2 linked regions of the Antarctobacter heliothermus genome follow. The protein of the gene in region 1 interacts with the protein of each later gene in a pairwise test. Links are inferred from orthologs where the notes say so. Each region holds a gene or a part of one and is shown on either strand. Other genes may lie near its edges.

What was found.
Region 2: the proteins of ANTHELSMS3_RS14570 (region 1) and ANTHELSMS3_RS13830 interact in binary tests that used the Escherichia coli proteins (3 or more experiments, as listed by UniProt). The link is inferred for Antarctobacter heliothermus from one-to-one orthologs.

The regions. Positions count from the first base shown.
Region 1 is NZ_CP022540.1:3,045,659-3,060,239, forward strand. Bases 3,609-6,555 are described here. They hold ANTHELSMS3_RS14570 (cysteine desulfurase family protein), read left to right. Parts: upstream 3,609-4,503; coding sequence 4,504-5,607; downstream 5,608-6,555. Other genes in these bases: ANTHELSMS3_RS14560 (alpha/beta hydrolase), read right to left, coding at 3,609-3,845; ANTHELSMS3_RS14565 (Rrf2 family transcriptional regulator), read left to right, coding at 4,033-4,500; sufB (Fe-S cluster assembly protein SufB), read left to right, coding at 5,623-6,555. In the rest of the region: ANTHELSMS3_RS14535 (MFS transporter), read left to right, coding at 1-156; ANTHELSMS3_RS14540 (DUF924 family protein), read left to right, coding at 256-837; lpdA (dihydrolipoyl dehydrogenase), read left to right, coding at 927-2,321; ANTHELSMS3_RS14550 (DUF1801 domain-containing protein), read left to right, coding at 2,385-2,813; ANTHELSMS3_RS14555 (hypothetical protein), read right to left, coding at 2,901-3,182; more of ANTHELSMS3_RS14560, read right to left, coding at 3,192-3,608; more of sufB, read left to right, coding at 6,556-7,155; ANTHELSMS3_RS14580 (hypothetical protein), read left to right, coding at 7,152-7,376; ANTHELSMS3_RS14585 (heavy metal-binding domain-containing protein), read left to right, coding at 7,450-7,761; Fe-S cluster assembly ATPase SufC, read left to right, coding at 7,844-8,599; Fe-S cluster assembly protein SufD, read left to right, coding at 8,599-9,879; ANTHELSMS3_RS14600 (YIP1 family protein), read left to right, coding at 9,883-10,392; ANTHELSMS3_RS14605 (YIP1 family protein), read left to right, coding at 10,389-10,973; ANTHELSMS3_RS14610 (cysteine desulfurase), read left to right, coding at 10,966-12,186; ANTHELSMS3_RS14615 (methyltransferase family protein), read left to right, coding at 12,302-13,312; ANTHELSMS3_RS14625 (hypothetical protein), read right to left, coding at 13,606-14,310; ANTHELSMS3_RS26495 (hypothetical protein), read left to right, coding at 14,551-14,581. UniProt on the Escherichia coli protein: Master enzyme that delivers sulfur to a number of partners involved in Fe-S cluster assembly, tRNA modification or cofactor biosynthesis. Catalyzes the removal of elemental sulfur from cysteine to produce alanine.
Region 2 is NZ_CP022540.1:2,890,447-2,904,832, forward strand. Bases 6,243-8,994 are described here. They hold ANTHELSMS3_RS13830 (sulfurtransferase TusA family protein), read right to left. Parts: upstream 7,854-8,994; coding sequence 7,632-7,853; downstream 6,243-7,631. Other genes in these bases: ANTHELSMS3_RS13825 (hypothetical protein), read left to right, coding at 6,243-7,204; ANTHELSMS3_RS13835 (cytochrome c biogenesis CcdA family protein), read left to right, coding at 7,963-8,715; ANTHELSMS3_RS13840 (hypothetical protein), read left to right, coding at 8,923-8,994. Outside these bases: ANTHELSMS3_RS13810 (penicillin acylase family protein), read right to left, coding at 1-1,450; ANTHELSMS3_RS13815 (NAD(P)-dependent oxidoreductase), read left to right, coding at 1,553-2,425; ANTHELSMS3_RS13820 (Rne/Rng family ribonuclease), read left to right, coding at 2,935-6,213; more of ANTHELSMS3_RS13825, read left to right, coding at 6,224-6,242; more of ANTHELSMS3_RS13840, read left to right, coding at 8,995-10,188; ANTHELSMS3_RS13845 (cytochrome P450), read left to right, coding at 10,185-11,534; ANTHELSMS3_RS13850 (fructose bisphosphate aldolase), read left to right, coding at 11,665-12,567; ANTHELSMS3_RS13855 (hypothetical protein), read left to right, coding at 12,839-13,294; ANTHELSMS3_RS13860 (helix-turn-helix transcriptional regulator), read right to left, coding at 13,408-14,067; ANTHELSMS3_RS13865 (twin-arginine translocase TatA/TatE family subunit), read left to right, coding at 14,259-14,386. UniProt on the Escherichia coli protein: Sulfur carrier protein involved in sulfur trafficking in the cell. Part of a sulfur-relay system required for 2-thiolation during synthesis of 2-thiouridine of the modified wobble base 5-methylaminomethyl-2-thiouridine (mnm(5)s(2)U) in tRNA.

The sequences.
Region 1 (14,581 bases):
GCGCTGTACCGGATGACGCAGCGGGCTGCGCCCTCTGTCGGGGACACGGGCGCCTATGCGCCGGTCATGCCGTCCTCGACGCAGGTCGCCGTCGAGGTGGCGCAGGAGTATTTCATTGACCAACAGGACGAAGATGCAGAGTCCCCAACGCCTTGACTGTCAGAACCTGACAGAATTCGTGATTTGGGTGCCTGCCGCAGTATGCGCAATGATCGTTTGTGGTGGGATGCGTAATGGGTGACAAAGGAGAAGCAGATGATCACGTCCGACGATGTACTGGCCTTTTGGCTGGATGAGGTGGGCCCAAAGGGCTGGTACGCTAAGGACGACGCGCTGGATGAGACGATCCGCACGCGGTTTGGCGACGCTCTGCAGGGGCTGATGGGCGGGCGTTTTGGCCTGTGGCTGACCTATCCGTCAGGCGCGCTGGCCTATATCATTCTGGCCGATCAGTTTCCGCGCAACATGTTCCGTGAAGATCCGCGTGCCTTTGCCTCGGATGAGGTGGCGCGCGCGGCGGCGAAACAGGCAATCCATCGCGGCTGGGATCTCAAGATCGACGCCCCGGCGCGGCAGTTCTTTTACATGCCCTTGATGCATGCCGAAAACCTGTGTGATCAGGACCGTTGCGTGCGCTTGTTCAAAGAGCGGATGCCGGAATCGGACAACAACCTGCTGCACGCGCGTGTCCACCGCGAAGTGATCCGCAACTTTGGCCGCTTTCCCTATCGCAACGCGGCCCTGTCGCGCCGCACCACCGAGCCAGAGCAGGGCTTTCTGGACAATGGCGGATACGCAGAGATCCTGCGCGATCTGCAGGCCGACGTCGCCGCCTGAGTTCGTCGCCTGACCTGATGCGCGCGGGGTGATTGCCCCGCGCCCGGTGCTCGGCTAGCCTTTGCCGCGACGAGGCAGGGAGGAACGGCATGAGCGAGCAACGCTTTGACATGGTGGTGATCGGGGCGGGCCCCGGCGGCTATGTCGCGGCCATCCGGGGGGCGCAACTGGGGTTGCGCGTGGCGGTGGTCGAACGCGAGCATATGGGCGGCATCTGTCTTAACTGGGGCTGCATTCCGACCAAGGCGATGTTGCGCTCGGCCGAGGTGTTCCACCTGATGCAGCGCGCCAAGGAGTTTGGCCTGTCGGCCGAGGGGCTGGGCTATGATCTGGACGCCGTGGTCAAACGGTCTCGAGGGGTGGCGAAACAGTTGTCATCGGGCGTCGGGCATCTGCTGAAGAAAAACAAGGTCACGACGATCATGGGTACCGCGCGGCTGGATGGGCCGGGGCGGGTGCATGTCACCACGGACAAGGGCGAACAGGTGCTGGAAGCTGCCAACGTGGTTCTGGCCACCGGCGCGCGGGCGCGTGAGTTGCCGGGGCTGGAGGCGGATGGCGACCGGGTCTGGACCTACAAACACGCGCTGGTGCCCAGGCGGATGCCGTCCAAGCTGTTGGTGATCGGGTCCGGGGCCATCGGCATCGAGTTTGCCAGTTTCTACCGCACCTTGGGGGCCGAGGTCACGGTGGTCGAGGTCATGGACCGAATCCTGCCCGTCGAGGATGAAGAGATCGCCGCTTTTGCCAAAAAGCAGTTTGTGAAACAGGGCATGACAATCCTCGAAGGGGCCAAGGTTGCGCAGCTGGAGCGCGGTAAAGATGCGATTGTCGCCCATGTGGATAAAAATGGGGATAAGTCAAAGATCACTGTCGATACAGTGATTTCGGCTGTGGGTATTGTTGGAAATGTAGAGGGTCTGGGGCTGGAGGATATGGGCGTCCGGGTCGACCGGTCCCATGTCGTGACCGACCCGATGTGCCGAACCGGCGTCGAGGGTGTCTATGCCATCGGCGACATCGCGGGCGCGCCTTGGCTGGCGCACAAGGCCAGCCATGAGGGGGTCATGGTGGCCGAACTGATCGCAGGACAGGATGCCCATGCGGTGGATCCGGACAGCATCGCGGGCTGCACCTATTGCCAGCCGCAGATCGCCTCTGTCGGGCTGACAGAGGCGCAGGCCAAGGCGCAGGGGTATGACATCAAGGTGGGGCGGTTCCCCTTTATCGGCAACGGCAAGGCCATCGCTTTGGGCGAACCGGAGGGTATGGTCAAAACGGTGTTCGACGCGGCGACCGGCGCGCTGCTGGGTGCGCACATGGTCGGGGCCGAGGTGACGGAACTGATCCAGGGCTACGTCGTCGGTCGGCAGTTGGAGACGACAGAGGCGGATCTGATGCAGACCGTGTTCCCGCATCCGACGTTGAGCGAGATGATGCACGAATCCGTGTTGGATGCATGGGGGCGGGCGATCCATTTCTGATGAGGTCTGAGGTGGTCAGGTGGCTGCCGCATGGCAGGGGCAAGGGATTCGGAGGTCAACAAGATGGCGGAACGCATGACAGTGCCCTCGGATGTTCCGGTCGCGGAGTTTCTGGCCGGGGTCGAACCGGCGCGGCGGCGCGAGGATGCGCTGGTGCTGGACCAACTGTTTCGGGAGGTCACAGGATGGCAGCCGGTGATCTGGGGCGCATCGATGGTGGGCTATGGGCGCTATGCCTACACCTATGCCAGCGGGCATTCCGGGCAAAGTCTGGCCACCGGATTTGCGCCGCGCAAGGCCAAGATGGTGGTCTACATCATGCCCGGATACACGGATTACAGCGCGATCCTGTCCCGGCTTGGGCCGCATAAACTGGGCAAGTCCTGCCTGTACCCTGGCGCGTTGTCGAAGGTTGATCTGGATGTGCTGGCGGAATTGATCCGGGCCGGGCTGCGGGATCTGGCCGGGCATTGGCCGGTCGAGGCAAGCTGACTTGCCCGTGCGCCGCCGATCAGGCGTGACGCGCATTGTGTTGATTGAACTTTGGTGATGCGACAAACCTCTGGCCCGAGTGCCGGGTCAGAGGTTTTCGTTGTCCGACCCCGGTGCCAATGCCTGCGGTATAGCTTGGCCGCGTTTTTTGGCATCCAGCGCCTTTTGCACGTGGTCATTCAGAAAGGTACGCGCGCGCCGTTCGGCCAGACGGATGCGAACGGCGGCGCGAAAGATTTCCTCGGATGAGGGCGAAGACGCCCCCAACACCGCAGCCACCTGGTCCGGCAGGTTCTCGTCCCCAAGCGCGTCCATCGCCTTGATCGTGTCACGGGCGAGCTTGTCTGCCAGATCATCGACGACGGACATGGGCGCTCCTCAGCGGCTGTTTTCGGTCAAGCGCCGCTTCACATAGGTGGACACCGAGTCCATCAGCGTGTCCATGTGCGGCTCTTCAAAGAAATGCCCGGACCCTTCGACCTCTTGATGGGTGATCGTGATCCCCTTCTGCTCATGCAGTTTGGACACCAGCGACCGGGTATCAACCGGCGGGGCCACACGGTCGGCGGTCCCGTTGATGACCAGACCGGACGAGGGGCAGGGCGCGAGGAAGCTGAAGTCATACATGTTGGCCGGCGGAGAGACCGAGACGAATCCGGTGATCTCGGGCCGACGCATCAGCAGTTGCATCCCGATCCATGCGCCAAATGAGAAACCGGCCACCCAGCAATGCTTGGAGTTTTGGTTCATCGACTGCAGGTAATCGAGCGCGGATGCCGCATCGGACAATTCGCCAACGCCTTGGTCGTATTCACCCTGACTGCGTCCAACACCACGGAAATTGAACCGCAGCACGGTAAAGCCCATGTTGTAGAACGCATAGTGGAGGTTGTAGACCACCTTGTTGTTCATCGTCCCGCCGAACTGCGGGTGCGGATGAAGAACAATCGCGATAGGGGCATCGCGGTCTTTTTGCGGATGATAGCGGCCTTCTAGTCGGCCTTCGGGTCCGGGAAATATCACCTCGGGCATGGGGCGGCGCAGCTCCTTACTCATCAACTTGAAGGGCGGCCCAACTGGACGCCTTGGCATTCTTGACCAAAACACGCGGCTACTTTAGAAGAGTTCTAAATCGGCTCCGGCGTGTTCCGGGCTGGGAAGCAGATAGGCAATTGAACGGGTAAGGTCAATTGCCGCCGCGATGAGGGGCGAAACTGCCGTGAAGCTGAGTACCAAAGGTCGCTACGCCATGGTCGCGTTGACAGATATCGCGATGCAGTCTTCTGAGGGGCTGGTCACGCTTGGCGATATTTCCAAACGGCAGGACGTGTCCTTGCCGTATCTGGAGCAATTATTTGTCAAACTGCGGCGCGCCGGGCTGGTGGAATCGGTACGCGGTCCGGGCGGCGGTTACCGCTTGGCGCGGCTCCCGGCAGAGATCCGGGTGGTCGAGGTGCTGGCAGCCGTCGATGAGACAGTGGATGCGATGCATGTGGGGGCGGGCGCCTCTGGCGGGCTATCGGGCAGCCGTGCGCAATCCATGACCAACCGCCTGTGGCAGAGCCTGTCGGCGCATGTCTATGTCTTCCTGCATCAGACACGGCTGTCGGATGTGGTCGAAAACTCGCTGGCGCCTTGTCCGGCGGTGCCGTCGATCTTTGCCGTGGTGGATGAAGAGGACAAGTAGGGCATGTCACGCGTCTACCTTGATCATAACGCCACCACGCCGCTGCGCGCCGAGGCGCGCGCCGCGATGATTGCGGCGATGGATGTGGTAGGCAATCCTTCATCGGTCCACGCCGAAGGGCGGGCTGCCAAAGGCGTGGTCGAGACGGCGCGCGCGCAGGTCGCGGAACTGGTGGGTTGCCTGACCTCTCAGGTGATCTTTACCGGATCGGCAACAGAGGCGGCGGCGTTGGCGGTGGCGCAAAAGGATCGGCATGGCGGGGCGTTTGCCGCGCTGCCCACGGAGCACGACTGTCTGAACGTCTGGTCAGAGCTGGATTTGCCCGCGCTGCACCGCGCGGATGGCACAGTTGGCAGTCTTGATGTGTTGGACGGGCAGGCGACACTGGTGGCTGTGTCTGCCGCCAACAGCGAGACCGGGATCATGATGCCGGACGGCTGTGTTGTGGCCAGTGACGGCGACAGGACCGTGGTCTGCGACATCACCCAGTTGGCGGGCAAGATGCCAGTCTTGTATCCCGAGGGACGCAAGCCGGCCTATATGATCCTGTCGGCGCATAAGATCGGCGGCCCCAAGGGCGTTGGCGCGTTTATCAACTTCACCCGCGATGACCCACAGGCGATCCTGAAGGGCGGCGGGCAAGAGATGGGGCGGCGCTCGGGCACCGAAAACGTCATCGGCATCGCCGGGTTCGGCGCGGCGGCAGAGGCGGCGCATAGTGACGTTGCGGCAGGAAAATGGCACCGGGTCGAAAAACTTAGAAACATTCTAGAAGAATCTCTTGAGGCTGCCTCTGAGGTGACTATTTCAGTCGGGAAAGACTCGGTCCGTTTGCCGAATACCGCGTGCCTTGCGACTTCGGGCTGGAAGGGCGAAACGCAGGTCATGCAGATGGACCTTGCTGGCTTCTCTGTCAGCGCCGGGTCTGCGTGTTCCAGCGGCAAGGTCAGCCGGAGCCGCGTTCTGGAGGCGATGGGATACGACGACCAGACAGCAGGCGGCGCCATTCGGGTGAGCCTGGGTCTGGACACAACAGAAGACGACGTGGCGCGCTTTTGCGACGCCTGGATCAGCAAATACCAGCGGCACCGCGCGCGGGCTGCATGAAAGAGAGGAACCCCGATGGCGGCTTTCGATGAAGTGACAATCAAGGACGGCGTCGACCAAGAGACGGTGGATGCTGTCAAGTCGGTCAGCACATACAAGCATGGCTGGGACACCGACATCGAGATGGAATATGCCCCCAAAGGGCTGACGCCGGACATCGTGCGTCTGATCTCGGAAAAGAACGAAGAACCCCAGTGGATGACCGATTGGCGTCTGGCGGCCTATGAACGCTGGTTGCAGAAGAAAGAGCCTGACTGGGCGATGGTCGACTATCCTGAAATCGACTTTCAGAACCAGTATTACTATGCCCGGCCCAAATCGATGATGGAAAAGCCGAAGTCGCTGGATGAGGTCGATCCCAAGCTGCTGGAAACCTACGCAAAACTGGGCATCCCGCTGAAGGAACAGATGATCCTAGCGGGCGTCGAGGGCGCGGAAGCGACCCCGGCCGAGGCCAAGGAAGGTGAGCGCCGTGTGGCGGTGGATGCGGTGTTCGATTCCGTTTCCGTGGGCACGACCTTTCAAGCGGAACTGAAGAAGGCCGGCGTGATCTTTTGTTCGATCTCCGAGGCGATCCGCGAACACCCCGAACTGGTGAAAAAGTACCTTGGGTCCGTCGTGCCGGTGTCGGACAACTTCTACGCCACGCTGAACTCGGCCGTGTTCTCTGACGGATCGTTTGTCTATGTGCCGCCGGGCGTGCGCTGCCCGATGGAACTGTCGACCTATTTCCGCATCAACGCGGAAAACACTGGCCAGTTCGAACGCACCCTGATCATCGCCGACAAGGGCAGCTATGTCAGCTACCTTGAGGGCTGTACCGCCCCGCAGCGCGATGTGGCGCAACTGCACGCCGCCGTGGTCGAGATCATCATCGAAGAAGACGCCGAAGTGAAATACTCGACGGTCCAGAACTGGTATCCGGGCAACGAAGAGGGCAAGGGCGGCATCTACAACTTTGTCACCAAGCGCGCCGATTGCCGGGGCGACCGGGCCAAGGTGATGTGGACGCAGGTTGAGACCGGCTCTGCCGTGACGTGGAAATACCCGTCCTGCATCCTGCGCGGCAATGAATCGCAAGGTGAGTTCTATTCCATCGCCATCACCAACAACCACCAGCAGGCCGACACCGGCACCAAGATGATCCATCTGGGCCGCGATACGCGGTCGCGCATCGTGTCCAAGGGCATCAGCGCGGGTGTGGCGCAGAACACCTATCGTGGTCTGGTGTCGATGCACCCCAAGGCGAAGAATTCGCGCAACTATACCCAGTGCGACAGCCTGTTGATCGGCGACAAATGCGGGGCGCACACGGTTCCGTATATCGAGGTCAAAAACAACAGCAGCCGCGTCGAGCATGAGGCGACCACCTCCAAGGTGGACGACGACCAGCTGTTCTATTGCCGCCAGCGTGGCATGGACGAGGAAGAGGCCGTGGCCCTCGTGGTCAACGGGTTCTGCCGCGACGTGTTGCAGGCGCTGCCGATGGAATTCGCCATGGAAGCGCAGCAACTGGTGGCCATTTCGCTTGAAGGGTCGGTTGGGTGAACTCGGGCTGGGTCAAAGGCGCGGTTCTGGGGCTGGCGGCAGTGTCGCTGGTCGTGACGGGCGTCGGTTGGCAAGAACCGGCGCTGGCCGCCGGTCCGTTGTATGACCCGACCTTCCTTTACGGGATTGATGTGGATGCCTCCATGCGGGTCCGCGACTGTGAGCCCAGCCTTTTCACCAAGCAACACTGCAGCCTTTGGGGCCACTGGGGGCCGATGTAACGACAGCGCCGACGGGGCTTTCGATAGTTGTGTCTTACCTGAGAGAAGTCTCACAAGAACTTGGAGTTAAACGATGATCGTCACCACGACCCCGGCCATCGAAGGCCGCCGCATCACCGCCTACAAGAGCATCGTCGTGGGTGAGGCGATCCTTGGCGCCAACGTGTTCCGGGACATCTTTGCCGGGATCACCGATATCATCGGCGGTCGCTCTGGTGCCTACGAGGCAAGCCTGCAGGAAGCGCGCGAAACCGCGCTGCGGGAACTTGAAGAACGTGCGGCTGCCATTGGCGGCACCGCTGTGGTCGGCGTCGACCTCGACTACGAAGTGATCAACAACATGCTGATGGTTTCGGCCAGCGGCACAGCGGTGGTGATCGACTGACTCACCGCCCCGACATTGGAACACCGTCGCGCCCGCCATTGGGCAAAGGCGCGCGACAGACCAGACTTGAGAAGGACTAAAAATGCTGGAAATCAAGAACCTGCACGTCAAACTTGAAGAAGAGGACAAGCAGATCCTCAAAGGCGTCAACCTGACCGTCGAAGCGGGCAAGGTGCATGCGATTATGGGGCCGAATGGCTCTGGCAAGTCGACCCTATCCTATGTCCTGTCGGGCAAGGACGGCTATGAGGTCACTGATGGCGCGGCCACGCTGGAAGGCGAAGACCTGCTGGATATGGACGTCGAAGAGCGCGCCGCCGCCGGTCTGTTTCTGGCGTTCCAGTACCCGGTTGAGATCCCCGGCGTCGGCAACATGACCTTTCTGCGCACGGCTGTGAACGCACAGCGCAAGGCGCGCGGCGAGGAAGAAATGTCCTCTGCCGAGTTCCTCAAGGTGATCCGCGAAAAAGCCAAGTCGCTGAAGATCGACGCCGAGATGCTCAAGCGTCCGGTTAATGTTGGCTTCTCCGGCGGTGAGAAAAAGCGCAACGAGATCCTGCAAATGGCGATGCTGGAACCCCGGATGTGCATTCTGGATGAGACCGACTCGGGTCTTGACGTGGACGCGATGAAACTGGTGGCGGACGGCGTGAACGCGCTGCGCGACGCCGGGCGCGGCTTTCTTGTCATCACGCACTATCAGCGCCTGCTGGACCACATCAAACCGGACGTGGTTCACATCATGGCCGACGGTCGCATCATCAAGACCGGCGGGCCGGAGCTGGCGCTTGAGGTCGAAAAGAACGGCTATGCCGACATCCTTGCGGAGGTGGCGTAATGGCATTGCCACAGGCAAAACTGGACGCAACCGAGGCGCGGTTGTCCGCGCTGGCGCTGCCAGAAGGCGGATGGAGCGATCCGGCGCGTGCGGACGCGCTGTCGCGTCTGCGGGCCATGGGCCTGCCCACCGCCCGCGACGAATACTGGAAGTACACCCGGCCCGAAACGCTGGTGACGGCTGACGCGCCCACGGCCGCTGTTCTGGATCAGGATGATGAGACGCCGCTGTTTGCTGCGCGCGACCGGCTGAAGATCGTCTTTGTGGATGGCGTGTTTTCCGCCTCCGCCTCTGACGATCTGAGCCTTGAGGGCGTGTCTGTCGACCGGCTGGCCGAGGCAAAAGATATTCATTGGGCCAAAGACTTGTACGGCGTTCTTGAGGCGCAAGGGCAGACCCCGGTGGCCCGCCCGCTGGCAGCGCTGAACACCGCCTTCGCCAGCGATGGCGTGCTGATCCACGTCACCGGCAAGGTGTCCAAACCGATCAACCTGATCTATCGCCATGAGGATGAAACCTCGGATGCGATCCTGCATCATGTGATCAAGCTGGACGCCGGGGCCGAGGCGACGATCCTTGAAAACGGACCCGCCGCCGCCCGGTTCAACCAGTGTATCGAGGTCGATGTGGCCGACAATGCCACGCTGCACCACATCCGTGCGCAGGGCCGTGACCATGAGCGCCGCGCTGCCACGCACATCTTTGCCCGTCTGGGGCAAGAGAGCACTTTCAAGAGCTTTACCCTGACCGTGAACGGGATGCTGACCCGCAACGAGGTCGTGATCGACATCACCGGCGACAATGCGGTGGCGCATGTGGCCGGGGCCTGTATGGGAGACGGCGCATTCCACCATGACGACACCATCTTTGTCACCCATGACGCGGTGAACTGCGAAAGCCGTCAGGTGTTCAAGAAGGTGCTGCGCAACGGCGCGACGGGGGTGTTTCAGGGCAAGATCCTTGTCAAAGCGGGCGCGCAGAAGACTGACGGTTATCAAATTAGCCAGTCGCTGCTGCTGGACGGAGACAGCCAGTTCCTTGCCAAGCCGGAACTGGAAATCTACGCCGATGACGTCGCCTGTTCGCACGGCTCTACCTCCGGGGCGATCGACGAAGAGGGGCTGTTCTACCTGCGCGCCCGTGGCGTGCCGCGCGGCACTGCCGAGGATCTGCTGACCATCGCCTTTATCGCCGAAGCGGTGCAGGAGATCGAGGACGAGAGCCTGCAAGAGGAACTGGTCGAGCGTGTGGCGGCCTGGCTGGCGCGCCGGCGCAGCTGACCGGTGCCTGTCACCCGGGATATCGCCGCCACCTACCGCAGGCCGCGGCAGACCCTGCGCGCGCTGTTGTTGCGCGGGGTCAGTGAACCGCGCGCGCTGGCCTGCCTGATGGGGGCCTGTGCGGTGATGTTTGTGGCGCAATGGCCCCGGCTGGCGCGGGAGGCCCATCTGAAGGGCACTGATTTGGAGCCCGCGCTTGGCGGGGCGCTGCTGGCGACGTTGATCTTTCTGCCGCTGGTCTTTTACGTCGTGGCCGGGCTTAGCCAGTTGGTGTCTACGGCCGTCATGCGGCCGATTGGCGGGTACGATACCCGTTTTGCACTGTTCTGGGCGCTGCTGGCGGCCTCGCCGCTGGCATTGCTCTACGGGCTGGTTGGCGGGTTTATCGGGGCAGGCGGCGCATTGACGCTGGTTGGTGCCGCGTGGCTTGGCGTGCTGCTCTGGTTCTGGACCACGGGCCTGCGTGAGGCACGCAAACTGTCAGGGCCGGACGGCAAAGAGGGCGCGGCGTGACCCCGGAGGCTTTCCTGAAGCTGGCGTTGCAAAGCGTGACAAACCCGCGTGAGGTCGCCGCCTTGTTGCTGTCGATCCGTCCAGGGCGTGAGGCGCTTTGGACGGCATTCGCGCTGGTCGTGGTGCTGAACGCGCTGATCTTTTCCGCCTCATTGCTGATGGATCCGACGGGCGTTCCGACCCTTTTGTCCAGCCCGGTGATGCTGCTGGTGTTGCAAGGTGCTGCATTGGCGGGCAGCATTCTGGCGCTGACGTGGGCCGGGCGGCTGTTCGGAGGCAAGGCGCGGATCGAGGAAATCGCCCTGCTGATGATCTGGATGCAGGCGCTGCGCATTTTGGTGCAGGGCGCGCTGCTGTTGATCATCCCGGTGTCTCTGGTGTTGGCGGGACTGGGAACAATGGCGGCCACGGCGCTTGGCGTCTGGATCGCCGTGAACTTTCTGGACGAGGCGCATGAACTGGGCGGCCCCTTGCGTGCCTTGGCCGTCTTGGTATTGGGCATGTTTGCAATGGCTTTTGCCGTCTCACTGCTATTGACCCTCGCAGGGGTCACACCCGAAGGAATCACAGGCTATGTATGACGTCGACACAGTTCGCGCCGATTTTCCGATCCTCTCGCGTGAGGTGAATGGCAAGCCGCTGGTCTATCTGGACAACGGGGCCTCGGCGCAGAAACCGCAGGTTGTGATCGACGCGGTGACGCGCGGCTATGCCGAGGAATACGCCAACGTCCACCGGGGCCTGCACTATCTGTCGAACCTTGCGACCGAGAAATATGAGGGCGTCCGAGAGATCATCGCCCGTTTTCTTGGGGCCAAAGACGCCGAAGAGATCGTCTATACCACCGGCACCACCATGGGCATCAACCTTGTGGCTTATGGCTGGGCGATGCCCAATCTTGAGCCGGGCGATGAGATTGTGCTGTCGGTGATGGAGCATCACGCCAATATCGTGCCGTGGCATTTCCTGCGCGAACGGCAGGGCGTGGTCATCAAATGGGTCGATGTGGATTCGACCGGCTATCTTGATCCGCAAAAGGTGGTCGACGCCATCGGTCCCCGGACCAAGCTGGTCGCGGTCACCCAACTGTCCAACGTGCTGGGCACGGTGGTGGATGTGAAAACCATCTGCGACGGGGCCCGCGCCAAGGGCGTGCCGGTGCTGGTGGATGGGTCGCAGGCGACGGTCCACATGCCGGTGAATGTCGAGGATATCGGCTGCGATTTCTACGCGATCACCGGGCATAAACTCTACGGTCCGTCGGCGTCCGGCGCGATCTGGATGCGCCGCGCCCGCATGGATGAGATGCGCCCGTTCATGGGCGGCGGCGACATGATCCGTGAGGTCCACAAGGACGCAATCACTTGGAACGATCCCCCGATGAAGTTCGAGGCCGGAACCCCCGGCATCGTTCAACAGATCGGTCTGGGCGTCGCGCTGGAGTACATGATGGGTCTGGGGATGGACAACATCGCCGCCCATGAGAAAGCCTTGCGTGACTATGCGCGGACCCGTCTGGACGGTCTGAACTGGCTGTCGGTGCAGGGCACGACGCCAAACAAGGCCGCGATTTTTTCCTTTACGATGCAGGGGGCGGGCCATGCGCATGACATCTCGACCATCCTTGACAAAAAGGGCGTCGCGGTGCGGGCAGGGCATCACTGTGCCGGGCCGCTGATGGATTTCCTTGGCGTCACCGCGACCTGCCGGGCCAGCTTTGGCCTCTATAACACCACGGCAGAGGTGGACGCGCTGGTTGATGCGTTGGAACTGGCGCACGATCTTTTCGGCTAATCTGCCGGTTTTCTAGACAGAGCACGCCCCTGTTCAGGTCATTTTATGAACGGGGGTTCAATTTCGCGTGGGGTCTTGGCAGGCTGTCGGCAACGCAACTGCCACGGAGAACCGCATGTCGCTTTTGACCGACGCCGACGAAATTTCGCAAATCGCATTTGGATTCATGGGATCGAAGGCGCTGTTCGCCGCGCTCGAACTGGGAATCTTTACCCATCTGGCACAGGGGGCGATGACGGCGACAGAGTTGGCGCAGGCGTCAAAGATACATGAGGACCGGGTGACAACCCTGCTGACGGCGCTGGCCGGTATGGGGCTGGTTGCGGTTGATGAGGACGGATTTTCCAACGCCCCCGCAGCACAGGCTTTTCTGGTGCAGGGCGCCAAGTACGATTTTTCCGACTATCTGCGCCTGCAGGTCGGGCGACAGATGTATCCGCTGATGGATCAACTGGACGACGCGCTGAGCGGCAATATGGCCGAGGATGCGACCGCGTCCTATGCCGATTGGTTTTCCGACCCCGAGGAGGCGCGGCTTTATTCCGAAAGCCAGCATTCCGGGTCGTTGGGTCCGGCGCGGCAACTGGTCAAGGCGCTGGATCTGTCCGGCAAACACAAGATGCTGGATCTGGGCGGCGGCACGGCGGCCTTTGACATCACGTTGTGCAAGGCGAACCCGGATCTGACCGCGACGATTCTGGAGTTTCCCAATGTCGCGGCGCTGGGGCGCAAGTATGTGGACAAGGCGGGCCTGACTGATCGGATCACCTATCTCGAGGGCAACGCGCTGGAGACACCATGGCCGCAGGGGCAGGATGTGGTGATGATGTCCTATCTGCTGTCGGGTGTGCCGGGCGACACCCATGCGCGGCTGATCCGGCAGGCGTTCGAGGTGCTCAATCCCGGCGGGATCGTGCTGATCCATGACTTTGTGGTACACGAGGACCGGAGCGGACCGTCCTTGGCCGCCCTCTGGCAGTTGCAACACACAGCCTTTACGCCAGAGGCCCGCTCACTGGATGCCGGGTGGTTGGACGGGGCATTGGCGGGGGCCGGATTTGCCGGAATAACCGTTGCCCCACTGATCCCGGAAATGACCATGCTGGCGCAGGCGCACAAGCCCTGACAGGCCGCACCCGCTGCGCTGGCGCGGGCGCGGGAAAAGGGTATGCCGGGAAACCGCGCGGTGCGGCACCGTGCGGATGCGGACCGCCGCGCAGAAATGTCAGCTTCTGTTTTTCAGGCTGTCAGTAAGGCGTTGCAGAGGTCGGCCCCTTGGGTCTATACAGCCGCCAGAACGCACCCATAGCTCAGCTGGATAGAGCGCTGCCCTCCGAAGGCAGAGGTCAGAGGTTCGAATCCTCTTGGGTGCGCCAAATTTCAGGCTAAGATCCTGTTCTTCCTCACATGAACGTAATTTCACCACCGCAGTTCGCGCTCCGGTTTCCAGAAGCCATTGCCCGTTTGTTCGCGGATGGGATGTCGTGGGCGACCTCGTGAAGTGACTCGTGCCCCGTCCAGACGCCGATCCGGTGTGGGGGCCAGCCGCCCACTGCCAGGATCACAGTGCGTGCCTTGCGTAGCCCGAGCGCCGTCTTTCCGGTCAGCCCGGCATCCCGTGCCGCGTAGCTGATCAGCATCGACAGCGCCTTGATTGACCGCGCTTTGCCCGACCTCTAATGAACAGGAACTCCAATCCCGCGGCGTCGAGGAGTGCCTCGGGTCCGCCCGCAGGAACGGGTGGATAGGCTCTGCCACCGGAACGCAGGCGTTGCCGCCGGTCTTCTCCTGCTCAAAGCTCAGGATGCCGTCGCGCGCACATTGCCAACCGATCCACGCGGCATCGATACAACGCGCCGCCGTCCAGAAAATCACCGCGAACGCTTGCCGCTCTGCCGGCCCGAGCGGCCAGCGGGCGCGGAAGGCGACCACGTCCATCGCCGTCCACGGTTCATGTGGTTTCGAGTTGCTGCGCCGGATCTCGGCGTCTCGGGCAATATTGTCGGTGCGCCAGTGTTCCGCCTTCGCGTAGGACATGAGCGCTCGCCAGACCGTGCGTTCGGCCCATGCGGCGGTGACCCCGTCCGCGCACCTGGCATGATGGATGCAGTTCGTTCTGGTCATCCGGTCATCTTCTGTTGCAGGGCGTGGTCGTCCCATTTGGTCTGCAACGGCGGCCATCATGCCGGTGTAGGACCGGCGCGGGCATTCGGGGCCGGGCGGCATCCTGTGAACCGCGTTTCAGCGTTTCCAGGTCTCGCTGTCCCGGTCCGGCTCTGGCAGGCGATTGGTCTGCATCAAGTCCGGCAGTCCGCGCCGGTCCCGGTGGCGCAGTTCCGCTGCCCCGGCTGCGGCTGGACGCACATGCTCAACATTAACCCGTCACAGAGGCCCA
Region 2 (14,386 bases), 150 kb from region 1 along the record:
TCCAGCCGCGTGACGGCAACCGGCCCAGGCTTTCATGCGCGGGATCGCGACGCGGCATCGCGCCCACCAGCTTCATCGCGACGGTATCGTCGTCGATCATCGTCAGGTTCTGCGAGGGGGCCACATACAGCCGCGAGATCTGCATCCCTTCTTCAACGGACCCCGCCATCATTAACCCCACGGCGGCAGAGGCCGAGGTGTCCTCATGCGATAGTGCCGTCCACGACAGCGTCACCAGATGGCCGGGCGGCGTGATCTTGTCCAGGTTGAACTGCGACGAGGGTAGAACCGGGCCATTGTCCGTCCACAGCAGGGTCAGCGTCACCGGCGGCTCATCCTTGATGCGGATGATCGACTGGCGCGTCTCAAAAGGTTTGAACCCGTCGGGCGTGCGGTATTCCTGTCGGTTGTCGGGATTGATCTCTTCGAAAAACAGATCCTGATCGTCCAGATAAGACGAGGTGATCCCCCAGGCCAACTGCCGCGAACGGCCCACCATCAGCGCCGGAATGCCGGGGATCGATGCGCCGATCACGCCGCCGGACTGCAACTCCATCCGCGCCAGATACCAGATCGACGGCGCAGTGAAACCCAGATGGGGGTCATTGGCCAGCAGCGTCCCGCGTGAGGCAGAGCGCTCTGGCGCAGCGGCCCAGACGTTGGACGCCCCCGCCAGCCCGCGACGCGGCACCGGCCACAGGAAATCCCCGCCAACCGTCCCCGCCTGCGCCTGTTGCGTGCCCGCACCGGGCAACAATCGGGCAATCTGGGGCAGCGCCGCCACGCCAGAGCCGGGCATTTCGGGCAGAATATCCGACAGCCGCGCCTCATCGCCCAGCAACAGCGAGGTGCGTGCCCGCAGCACCTCATCGCCGATATGGCCCGACAGCTGCAGCGCCATCAACTTGATGATGGCCAGCGAATCCGCCGGTTGCCACGGCGCGATCTCTGCCTCGAACAGGAAAAACTCGGGCGCACCGCGCCCCAGACTTTCCATATTGATCTCACTGATGCGGGCATTGATCCCGGCGGCATAGGCCTCTAGCGCGTCCAGCGTGCGGTCGTCCTGATGCACGACAGAGGCTTTGGCCGCGCTGTAAATGTCCAGCCGCCGCAACAGGGTGTCGGTGCGCAGCGTCCGGCGGCCAAAGATTTCCGACAGGCGGCCCTGTGCCGTGCGCCGCATCACCATCAACTGCCACAGCCGGTCCTGCGCATGGGCATAGCCAAGCCCAAAAAACGCATCGCGGTCCGACAGCGCCATGATATGCGGCACCGCCGAATTGTCGCGCACGATTTCGATATCTGCGGTGATGCCAGAGACGGACAGGGTCTTGTCGTAGTCAGGCAGCGACCGCGACGCGAGGTAGTAGGACAGCAAAACGCCAATGACGATCAGCGCCACAGCCAGGCTGGCCAGTCGCAGCAACCATCGAAACATCAGCGCCATTTCCCTCTCCGTCCACTTGGGGTAGGTCAGAATGCACCGGGATTAACTTGCCAGCCCGGGCTTGCCAAGGGCAGGCGGGCTGGTCCGACGAGGGAGAGTATAATGGCAAAAGTCGCATTTCTGGGTCTGGGCGTGATGGGCTATCCCATGGCGGGCCATCTGGCCAAGGCCGGGCATGAGGTGACTGTCTACAACCGCACCGCCGCCAAGGCCGAAAAATGGGTCGCCGAACATGGCGGTTCGCACGCGGCAACCCCGCGTGAGGCGGCGCAGGGCGCGGATTTCATCATGGCCTGCGTGGGCAATGACGACGATTTGCGCGGTGTCTGCACCGGCGCGGACGGGGCCTTTGCCGGGATGGCAAAGGGCGCGACCTTTGTCGATCACACCACCGTGTCCGCACAGGTCACCGCAGAACTCTACGCAGAGGCGGCCAAGGCGGACCTGTCCTTTGTCGATGCGCCGGTGTCCGGCGGGCAGGCGGGGGCGGAAAACGGCCAGTTGGTGATCATGTGCGGCGGGGATGCGCCGGTCTATGACGCGGCAGAGCCGGTGATGATGTCCTATGCCAAGATGTGCCGTCGTCTGGGCGAGTCGGGCGCAGGCCAACTGACCAAGATGGTCAACCAGATCTGTATTGCCGGTCTGGTGCAAGCCTTGTCAGAGGGTCTGCACTTTGCCGAAAAGGCAGGTCTGGATGGTGCGGCGGTGGTCGATGTGATCGGCGGCGGTGCGGCCGGGTCGTGGCAGATGGTCAACCGCTATCAGACCATGATCGCGGATAAGTTCGAACACGGCTTTGCCGTCGACTGGATGCGCAAGGATCTGAACATCTGCCTGCGCACGGCGGATGAGGTGGGGGCCTCACTGCCCGTCACCGCCCTTGTGGATCAGTTCTACAAGGACGTGCAAAAACTGGGTGGTGGGCGCTGGGACACCTCGTCGCTGATCAAACGCCTGAATGCCATGGGGTGAGCCTCTGCTCACCCCGTCCCGCCGCGCCACCCTTTTCCGGGCGGCGCGGCACTTGCCGTTGCGACGCCACGTCAAACGCCGCCATGCGCCTAATTTACGCTCCTATCCGTTTGCCTACACGTCTCTCCCGACATGACCTATTGTCTTTGCCCCTTTGCACGCCTTATGTTAGCGGTCAGGCCGCGTGTGTATTACCCCGCGCCGACCAGTTTCGCTGACCGTGGACCCTGACAAACCGGACCCGGACAGACCGATCGGGCCGCAAGGCCAAAGACCCCGCCCGGACCGCAACATGCGACGGGCTTAATGAATGGGCGCCGCTTCGGTTCACTTGCCGAAGACAGGCGTCGGAGAAGAACCGCGATGAAGCGCGCGAATGACATCAGGCACGAGGCAGGGACCAATGGCTCCCGCCGTGCCGTCGCGCACCATCTCGCCCAGACAAGACACGCCGCAACCTCCGGGGCCCCACCTGGGCCGCGGAGGCGTGCGCCGTGCAAACGGATAACATGGCTAAGAAAATGCTCATCGACGCCACCCACGCGGAAGAGACCCGCGTTGTGGTGGTGGACGGAAACAAAGTTGAGGAATTTGACTTTGAATCTGAAAACAAGCGGCAACTCGCTGGAAATATCTATCTAGCCAAGATCACGCGGGTCGAACCCTCGTTGCAGGCGGCATTCGTCGACTACGGCGGCAACCGCCACGGTTTTCTGGCGTTCTCGGAAATCCACCCTGACTATTACCAGATCCCCATCGCCGACCGTCAGGCGCTGATGGCCGAGGAAGAAGAGGCCGCCAAGGCCGCCGCCGAGGAAGAGGAAAAGCCCAAGAAGTCCCGTTCGCGCTCTCGCAAGCGGACGACCAAGCCCAGCGATACTGCAGATAAGCCGCTGGTTGCAGAGACTGCGCCAGAGCAGGCTCCAGAACAGACAGCAGAGCCAAAGCCGCGTGAAATCAGCGGCATGGAAACCATCGACCTCGACGAAGACCTGGAAACCGGCGCGCCGGGTGAGGGCCTGTCGCCGATGGAAACCGTGCACGAAACTCCGGTTCAGGAACCGCAGGACGCCGACGAGGCGACCCCCGCCGAGACACCCGTGGCTCCGCAGGCCTCTGCTCAGGACGCCGCGCCCGAAGCTGTGGCCGAAGCAGCCCCTGTCACTCCTGACACGCCTGCTGCCGCGCCTGAGGCGGATCTGACCCCGATGCCGGCGGCAGAGGACGCGATCCCGGTCGAGACCGTCGAAACCCCGGCACCCGCAACACCAGACGATGCGGACGCGCCCGAAACGACGGACACCGCCACACCGCCGCGCCCCATCGCCGAAGGCACCCGGGATGAGGCCGCCGTGGTCTCGCAAGACCCCGAGACCACCGACACAGCCGCACCGGCGCAGGCTGAGGCCGCGCCCGCAGCAGCGGATGCGACCGAGGTGGCCGACACCGCCCGCGATGACAGCGACGAAGACGACGACGACGATGACGATTCGCAAGACGACGCCGCCTCTCGCGATGCCTCGATCGAATCCGTTGCCGACGACGACACCCACGAAGACATTCGCCCGGTGCGCAAGCCGCGCGCGCGCCGTTACAAAATTCAGGAAGTCATCAAGGTCCGCCAGATCATGCTGGTGCAGGTCGTCAAGGAAGAGCGCGGCAACAAAGGCGCGGCCCTGACCACCTACCTGTCGCTGGCCGGTCGTTACTGCGTCCTGATGCCCAACACCGCACGCGGTGGCGGCATCAGCCGCAAGATCACCAACGCCGCCGACCGCTCCAAGCTCAAGGAAATCGCGACCAGCATCGACGTCCCCAAGGGTGCCGGGCTGATCATCCGCACGGCGGGGGCCAAGCGCACCAAGACAGAGATCAAGCGCGACTACGAATACCTCCAGCGCCTGTGGGAACAGATCCGCGAGCTTACGCTGAAATCCATCGCGCCCGCCAAGATCTACGAAGAGGGCGACCTGATCAAACGCTCGATCCGCGACCTCTACAGCCGCGAAATCGATGAGGTTCTGGTCGAGGGCGAACGCGGCTATCGCGTCGCCAAGGACTTCATGAAGATGATCATGCCGTCCCACGCCAAGAACGTGCAGCACTACCACGACCAGATGCCGCTCTTCGCGCGCTTTCAGGTCGAATCCTACCTTGGCGCCATGTTCAATCCGACGGTGCAGCTGAAATCCGGCGGTTACATCGTGATCGGTGTGACAGAGGCGCTGGTGGCCATCGACGTCAACTCTGGCCGCGCCACCAAAGAGGGCTCGATCGAGGAAACCGCCACCAAGACCAACCTTGAGGCCGCCGAAGAGGTGGCCCGCCAGTTGCGTCTGCGCGACCTTGCCGGCCTGATCGTCATCGACTTCATCGACATGGATGAGCGTAAGAACAACGCCGCCGTCGAAAAACGGATCAAGGACAAGCTGAAGTCCGACCGCGCGCGCATTCAGGTGGGCCGCATCTCGGGCTTTGGCCTGATGGAAATGTCGCGTCAGCGTCTGCGCCCCGGCATGATCGAGGCGACGACTCAGCCGTGTCAGGCGTGCCACGGCACCGGCCTGATCCGTTCTGACGACAACCTTGCACTGCAAGTGTTGCGCCAGATCGAGGAAGAAGGCGTGCGCCGCCGCTCGCGTGAGGTGCTGGTAAAATGCCCGGTCGGCATCGCCAACTACCTGATGAACCAGAAACGCGAACACATCCTCCAGATTGAAACGCGCTATGGCATGTCCGTCCGGATTGAGGGCGATCCGCATCTGGTGTCGCCCGACTTTACCCTTGAAAAATTCAAGACCGCGACCCGCGTCGTGCCAGAGGCAACAGCGCCTGTGGTCTCTGTCGACACCTCGCTGATGGATCAGGTGGACGAGGACGCCGAGGACGAGATCGAAGACGCAGAGATCATCGAAACCACGGCCCCCGAGTCCGCGCCTGCCGCCGCGCCGCAGTCGGACGAGACCGGCGAAGACGACAAGCCCAAAAAGCGCCGTCGTCGGCGTCGGCGCAAGTCGAAGTCCAAGGACAACGGCGAGAATGGGGATAACGGCGACACCGATACGTCGGATGACGACACGCGCCAGCCGGAAAAGGCAGAGGCAGCCGCCGCCGGGGACAGCGCCGAGGTTGCGGATGCGCCCTCGGAGACCGCCGAGGACGCGCCCAAGCCCAAGCGGACCCGCACGCGGTCGCGCCGCTCGCGCAGCAAACCTGCGGAGACGGTGACCGAAAACGCCGACGCGACCCCAACGGCAGAGCCGGTTGTGGCAGAGGTTGTGGCAGAGGCGGCCCCGATTGCGGATGCACCGGTCGCTGACGCGCAGCCCGCCGACGCGCCCGCATCAGAGGTGGCGGCAGAGTCGCCGGCACAGGCGACACCGGCCCCGGTTGAGGCCACAGCAGCTGACGCAGACGCCAAGCCCAAACGTGCCCGCACACGGCGCAAGGCCGCGGATGTAATTGCCGCAGCGGTCGGCACACCGACAGCGGAAACGCCGGCCGAACTGATCGCAGATGCTGCCGAAGCGCCCGCCGCAGACGTGGCCCCAAAGCCTGCGGCGGACACGGCTCCGGCCCCCGAAGCAGAGGCTGAACCGGCCCCCGCCGAGGTCGTCAGCGCCGAACCGGCTCCGAAAGTTGCACCAGATGCCGCCCCGGAAGCCGCCCCAGAACCCACACCGGAGCCCACACCGGAGCCCGCCGCCGAACAGGTCGCCGAATCTCCGACCCCGGCAGAGGCAGACGACAAGCCCAAGCGGCGCGGTTGGTGGTCACTGGGCAGCTGATCCGGACCTTATGAACAAAGAAAAGCCCCGCGGCGACGCGGGGCTTTTTCGTTTCAAGGTGCGGCTTGCCGATAACGATACAACGCCCCGGGCGGCCCCGGGCGGCCAAGGGCGCGCAGAGATCACAAATGCGACTGCGTTGACCCACATCGATGGCGGGCAAGCGCAGGGCGCGGGGGGTGTACTGTCATGGAAAGCTCCTGACAGCGGACATGCCCCGTGCGGCGAACGGCGGGACCGAGCCCATAAACCCAAACATCCAGCTTGCACGAATGGCAGCTATCGGATCATATTCGCCTTGGATGTTCTAGCGGCGATCCAAAGACCAGATATTGGAGAAACCATGGTCATTTTCATAATCCTTTCCTTTCTCTCTTTAATGATTGTCTTGGGCGCATCATTCGCCGGTGCTTATTGTTTGGAGGCGATGTTTGGTGGGGACTTAACAGCTTGGGTGCAGTCTCTTGGAGCAATCCTTGCGATCGTCTCCGGTTTCGCTGCCGCGATTTGGCAGGTACGAGCACAACGCGTTGAAACGCAGGCGGAACGAAGCGCCGTTGCTCGGGCCGCTCACATATTGGCATATGAAGCACTTGAGACTGCGAGCGACCGGCTGGAGGCAGCGCTGATCCCGCGTAAATCTGGTAAAGTCATGAGCCTTCAGGGAGACCGCACGACAGAAATGGTCCTCGCGATGCGTGAATTCGACACGATGAAGCTACCCGCGGACTTGCTACCTTTATTTGTCCGTCTCAGGAGTCATGTCTTTGCAATAAACGAGAGAATTTCGGAAGTTTATTCCTCAGAAGAAAGGAATGAAGAACGCAAGACAGAGAGAGAAAATCGCTTGAAAAGCGCTGTGAGAGTTCGCACTGATGCCACGTTACTGTTCGAAACGTTGCAATCGATGATTTTGAAGTTTGGCGCCCAGAAGATGAATGTTGAGACTGGCGCTGAAACCGCGAGAGTAACCGCCAGCCTGCACCAATAGAAAATTAGAACCGGCCCACAACAGCCATTCGCGCAGCCGCAGCGAAAGGGCGCTTTGTCCGCGTATCCGCCCCTCTGTTGACGCGTCACGATGGTCTGCTCTGAACAGCCCGCCCGTTTCGCATCATGTCCGCTTCGAATTGGAAGTGGGCGTGGCCAGTTACCCCGCAGATGGCTGCAAAGCCCCATCCGGTCAACAGACCGGGCGCGCCGCTTCTGATGACCTCTTCGGGAACGTCGTGTCACGCGAACTTTGGCGTTCCCAAGATCTCGCCCCGTGGCCGTCCGCCAACATCAATGGGCCGGACGCATACGGGACGTTCGCGTCTCTGCCAGCGGCGCATTTCCTAACAACGTGTAAATCTGTTTCTGCAAGTCCTTGAAGACGCGACGTCACCTTTCTGTCCACGCGTGGACAGCCATACGGCTCACCCCTTGCGGATCGTCCAGATGATCGCTTTGCCCGCCTCCTCATGCCCCTCCAGATCATGCCCCGCCTCGGCACAGAAATGCGGCACATCCACCACGGCGGCAGGGTCGTCCGTGTGCAGGATCAACACCTCGCCAGAGGCCAGCCCCTGCAGCCTTTTGCGGGCCTTCAGGACAGGAAGCGGGCACAGCAGCCCGAGCGCGTCAAGTTCATGGGTCATGGTCCGGATGTAGACCCTTGCCCCGCCAAAGAAAAGCGCGACCACAGCGCACGCGGATGTGACACAGCTGCGAGGTGACGCCGCCCGTGCTTTCGCCTAAGACCCGAATATGTTTGGAATCGAAATCATAGACGCATCGCTCTTGCCCGCCATGTTCGTGGCGCTGTTGGCCGGGGTCATCTCCTTTCTCAGCCCCTGTGTGCTGCCGGTGGTGCCGCCCTATCTGGCCTACATGAGCGGCGTCTCCGTGACCGATCTTGGCACCCGCGACGGTGGCCGGAACAAGGCGATGCTGCCCGCCGTCTTCTTTGTGCTGGGGCTATCCACTGTCTTTCTTTTGATGGGCTTTGCCGCCTCCGCCGTCGGGATCGCCTTTCTTCAGTATCAGGACTGGCTGAACACCGCCGCCGGGATCGTCGTGATGATCTTTGGCGCGCATTTTGTCGGCGTCTACCGCATCGGTTTTCTTGACCGTGAGGCGCGGCTGGATGCGGGGGATCAGGGCGGGTCGGCCTTTGGCGCGTATATTCTGGGGCTCGCCTTTGCCTTTGGCTGGACGCCCTGCATCGGCCCGCAACTGGGCGCGATCCTCAGCCTTGCCGCGTCCGAGGCGTCGGTGGCGCGTGGAACATTGTTGCTGGCGGTCTATGCCGTGGGGCTAGGGGTGCCGTTCCTGCTGGTCGCGGCCTTCTTGCCGCGCCTGACCGGGGTCATGGGCTGGATGAAACGGCACATGGAACAGATCGAGCGCGCCATGGGCCTGCTATTGTGGACCATTGGCCTGCTGATGCTGACGGGCGGATTTTCGTCGCTGTCCTTCTGGCTGTTAGAGACCTTTCCGGCGTTAGCCGCTCTGGGTTGATCTGCGGTCAGCGCAGCCCGTGCAGCGCCGCCAAGGGGGCAATGCGCGTGACCAGCCAGGCGGGATAATACGCCGCGGTCGGGCCGACAAGACAGGCCCAGCCTGTCGCCAGCACGACAGTTCCTGCAGGAACTGCGCACGCCCGGACGCCGCCTTACTCTTGCCGAAAATCCGGCGTACCCTGATCGCAACAAAGAGGTGCGAAAGATGGGCGCTGGACAGACTGAAATACCGCAGGACGTGTCACGGCGCAGGGTGTTCTACATCCCCGGCTATGATCCGATTCATCCCCGCCGCTACCGCGAACTTTACCGCAAGGAGGGCGCGGCGCAGGCGCAGGTGTCCGGCTATCAGATCGACCTCAGCCCCAAGCAGACGGGTGGTCTGTATGGCTGGCACGTCGTCAGCGCGATGGACGGGCAGGCGGTCACGGCGGATATTGAGGTTCTGGTCTGGTCCGACATCGTGCGCAACAGCATGTCCACCTCGATCCTCGCGACCTATGCGCAACTGGTCCGCACCGCCTGGGAGTACATTGCCACCGGCGCGCTGAGACGGTTGATGCTGCTGCGCAAAGGGCCAGTAATTGCGGCGCTCTATCCGATTGGGATGCTGCTGTTGCAACTGACCCTTGCGCTGGTGCTGGGTTGGGCCGGGTTTGTCGTTATCAACCGGCTTGCGGCGGCTTTTTCGGAATGGCTTGGGGTGGGTCTTGAGTCGGCGGCGACGGTTGCGGGCCTCGTGGTCTGGGCGGTCACCACCTGGGCTCTGCTGCGCTGGTTCAAGAAGAAGGACGGCAAGATTTTTGCCTACTACCTGATGCACGATTATGCCTATTCCGCCCGCTATCACGGTGCCAATCCGCCAGAGTTAGAGGCGCGGATGGCGGATTTTGGTGAGATCATTGCCAAGGCGTTGACCGATGATGTGGATGAGGTGCTGGTGGTGGGACATTCGTCCGGCGCTCATCTGGCGGTGTCGATCCTTGCCGACTTGATCCGCGCGGGTCGCGTTCCGGCGAACGGGCCGAAACTGGCCTTTCTTAGTCTGGGGCAGGTGGTGCCCATGGTGTCCTTCTTGCGCGGCGCGCATCGTTTGCGCGCCGATCTGCGATATTTGAGTGCGCAAGACGCGCTGACATGGGTCGACGTGACTGCGCCGGGCGATGGCTGTGCCTTTGCGTTATGCGATCCGGTGGCTGTCTCTGGCGTGGCACCCGCCGACAAACGCTGGCCATTGGTGTTTTCGGCGCAGTTCACCCGGTCCCTGTCCCCCGAACGCTGGAAGGCGCTGCGGTGGAAGTTCTTTCGCCTGCATTTCCAGTATCTTTGCGCGTTTGATCGGCCGCTGGACTATGACTATTTTCGCATCACCGCCGGGCCGCTGTCGTTGGCCACCCGCTATGCGGACCGCCCACCATCAAACAGCCGGATTGACGTGCCGGTGTCAAAATACACGAGCATTGCGGCATGATCCCTCCGAAACCGGCGGCGCGGCCTGATCGGGTTTCGCTGTGGCGCTATGTCAAACTGTTCCGGCAGGACATTCTGTCGGCTCAACCCGCGCGGCTGTACCGCGCCAAGATGGCAGAATTCCGCACGCCGTTTTTTCGGTCCTTCCTGCTCAACCAGCCCGATCTGGTGAAGACTGTCCTGAAGGAGCGCCCGATGGATTTCCCCAAATCGGGCCGCATCAGCGAAGGGTTGCGCCCGCTGCTGGGCAATTCGGTGTTCCTATCCAATGGCGCCGCATGGCAGCGGCAGCGGCGGATCATCGACCCTGCCTTTGAGGGCGGACGCCTGCGCGAAACCTATCCTGCGATGTGGGCGGCGGCGCAATCGGCGCTGGACCGGCTGGCGACCAAGGCAGGACAGGACGTCGAGGTTGAAGAGATCGCCAGCCACGCGGCGGCGGACGTGATCTTTCGCACGCTGTTTTCCATCCCGATCGAGGATGAGACGGCACAAGAGGTGTTTCACGAATTTCGCGCCTATCAGCGCACGCAGCCGATTCTGAACCTGGCCGCCTTTCTGCCGGTCCCGCGCTGGATGCCCCGTTTCTTTCGCCGGGACACCAAGGCGGCGGCACGGCGCATCCGGACCCTGATCACCCGGCTGACAGAGGCGCGTCTGGCCGCAATAGAAGCAGGCGCCGCGCCTGACGATCTGGCCACCAAGATCATGACCACACGCGACCCTGAAACGGGGCAAAGGTTTACTGCCGAGGAAATGGTCGATCAGGTCGCGATCTTTTTCCTTGCGGGTCATGAAACCAGTGCCTCGGCGCTTGGCTGGGCCTTGTACCTGATGGCAACGCATCCGGAATGGCAGGACAAAGTGGCGACTGAGGCGCAGGCGCTCCGAAGCTGCGCGTTTTCCGACATCTCCAAACTGCGGATCAGCCGCGATGTGTTCCGCGAGACGTTGCGGCTATACCCGCCGGTGCCGATGATGGTGCGTGAGGCGACATGCCCGGAACGGTTCCGCGATCGTGACATCCCCAAGGGATCACAGATGGTGCTCAGCCCGTGGCATCTGCACCGGCATGAGGGGCTGTGGGACAACCCGGACGGGTTTGACCCCGGACGCTGGCAGACCGAAAACGGCAAGACCTGCGGGCGCGAGGCCTATATGCCGTTCTCTGCCGGGCCGCGGGTCTGCACGGGGGCGGGATTCGCCATGGTCGAAGGGGTGCTGCTGTTGTCGCTGCTGCTGCGCGACCTGCGCGTCACGCCGGTGGCGGGTAAGGTGCCGATGCCGGAGGCGCATCTGACAGTGCGCGCGCGCGACGGGATCTGGTTGAGGATCGACCGGCGGTAATCCGTTTTTTCGCCGAGCACTCTCCTCCACGTCACAGTTAGCGTTATCAGGTCAGACGCCCACTATACCGGTCCGGTCCCCTGCGGTATCGACAGTGCAAAAGCCTTTCATCTCATCATACGAGGGTCTCATGGGACAGGACGTAGCCACATTTTCCAAACAAGCCGACCAGATGCGCACGGGCGGTGGTTTTATCGCAGCACTGGACCAATCCGGCGGCTCTACACCCAAGGCGCTGCGGCTCTACGGTGTAGCCGAGGACAGCTACGATGGCGAAGACGCCATGTACGCCGAAATCCACGAGATGCGCTCTCGCATCATCACCGCGCCGGATTTCACCAACGCCAAGGTGCTGGGCGCAATCCTGTTTGAACGCACTATGCGCGCCGAGGTTGACGGTAAACCCACCGCACAGGCGCTATGGGACGATAGGGGCATCGTGCCCTTTCTCAAGATCGACAAGGGTCTGGAAGACAAGGCAGACGGCGTGCAGATGATGAAGCCGATCCCGGGCATCGAGGAGACCCTCAAAGAGGCCGCGGCATTTGGCATCTTCGGCACCAAGGAACGCTCTGTCATCCATGAGGCCAACGCGGCGGGCATCAAGGCGGTTGTGGCGCAACAGTTTGAACTGGGTATGACGGTTCTGGCGGCGGGTCTTGTCCCGATACTGGAGCCTGAGGTCGACATCAACTCTGCCACCAAGGCCGAGGCCGAAACCATCCTGAAGGCCGAAATTGCAGCGCAGCTGGACCAGCTCGCCGAGGGGCAGGATGTGATGCTCAAGCTGACCATCCCGACCGAGGACGGACTATACAACGATCTGGCGGATCATCCGCGCGTGATCCGGGTTGTGGCGCTGTCGGGCGGGTATTCCACCGATGAGGCCTGCGAACGTCTGGCGCGCCAGCCCAAGATGATTGCCTCTTTCAGCCGCGCGCTGACCGAAGGGTTGAGCAAGCAGATGTCGGATGCGGATTTCAACGCGGCCTTGGGGGCCAACATCGACAAGATCTATCGCGCGTCGATCTGACTCGCCCCTTTTCGTTGATCACAGATCTAGCCCCGTTTCCTGTCCGGAAGCGGGGCTTTTTGTTGTTTCACTGGGCGGGGTGAAGAAACTTTCATGCTGTTTCAATGTCTTGATCCACAGTGGTGGTTTTCCTCACTGATGCGGCCAAGAATCGGCGGCTATCTTGCGTCTCAGTTACGAAGTTCGGAGCAACGAAGGCAATCAAGCCGCTCACCGGATGGACCAAGACCCGTTTTTCCCAGATCGTCCTCATTTTCCAAGGAACAGACCCATGAAAACCTTTGCCAAAATCGCATTCGCCGCCCTCGCGCTGACCGCAACCGGCGCTGTCGCCGATCAGGGCGACAAGATCACCGCAATGGGCTATGGCCCGACCCAACAGCACGCCAAGATCGTGACCATCCAGACCTGGACCACGGCGGCGCATGATTCATACGGTTATGCCGACTGGAACACCGCCTATATCGGTCACATGGAATGCGTGCAGACCTACGCCACCGCGACCCAGAAATATTCTACGTTGTCGCGTGAAGTCATCAAGATCGGTGGCGACCAGAGCGCGCCGTGGTCCTGCATCGTGAGCGGCTATCAGGACGTCAAGACCAGCTACTATGGCGGCTATGACGGCGGCTATAAGAAGAACACTGGCCACACAGGCGGCTACACAGGTGGCCATACCGGCGGGTACACTGGTGGCTACTCTGGCGGCACGACCAACAAATACTGATTTCGGGCTGTCCCAACCGCGGCGCATCCCCACGTCCCACCCATTGCCGCGTCAGTCCCGATAGACCCCGGTGCCCGCTCCCAGCGCCGGGGTCACTTGCGTGTCAAACCCGTCTATCCTGCCTGTTTACGCCAATCGGCGAGCGTCTTGCCCGGTTCATCGACAAAAAGGCCGGGCAAGGGCGTAAGCTTGTCGATCCTGTCGATCCGCAGGCTGAGAAACCGCGCTTCTGTTTCGTTCCAGCCGACACAGGTCCAGATTCGGCCAAAGTAATCCAGATGTAGAGGGCGCAGCACATGCACCGCCTCGCGGGTCTCTATCCGCAGCCTTTGCCGCGCGCGGATCGCGGCGCGGATGGCCGGCATATGAACAAAGCCGCGCGCCGCCTCGGCAAATCGGTCGGTGGCAAATCCGAATGGCGCAGGGGCGGGGCCGGAATCCTCTGGCAGGACCGCCTCTATCTTGGCGGCGAGGCTGCGGGCGCTGGCGGCCTGCTCGGGCAGGGTCGATGCGCCCAGTGCGGCAAGGGCCAGGTGCAGCGCCTCAAGTTCCTCTTCGGTCAGGTTCAACGGGGGCAGGGTGATGGCCGCCTGAACGGTGTAGCCATAGCCGCGCGCGCCCTCGACCGGGACACCGGACGCGGCCAAAGTTTCCATGTCGCGGTAGATCGTGCGCACGGACACACCAAGATCCTGCGCCATCGCCTCGGCGGTGTGCAGTTTTCCGTCGCGCAGGCGTTGCGTCAGGGCATACAGCCGGTCTTTACGGTTCATCTCGCACCTTTTTTCGGCATCCGTGCGTAGACCATACTGACAAAAACCTGACAACTGACAAGGTCATGACAAAACGAGTGGCCTATCGCGGCGCTTTGGTGCTTTTCCGGGGGCAGGAGACCCTATAGACAACGGCAGTGGCATTGATACGCGGCCCCGGACGGGATGCCGCTGACGTTAGGAGAGACATCATGGGTATCGGAAACATCGGTCTTCCCGGCCTTCTGCTGATCGCAGTTGTCGTGCTGGTCCTGTTTGGTCGCGGCAAGATCTCTTCGCTGATGGGCGAAGTGGGCAAAGGCATCACCGCCTTCAAGAA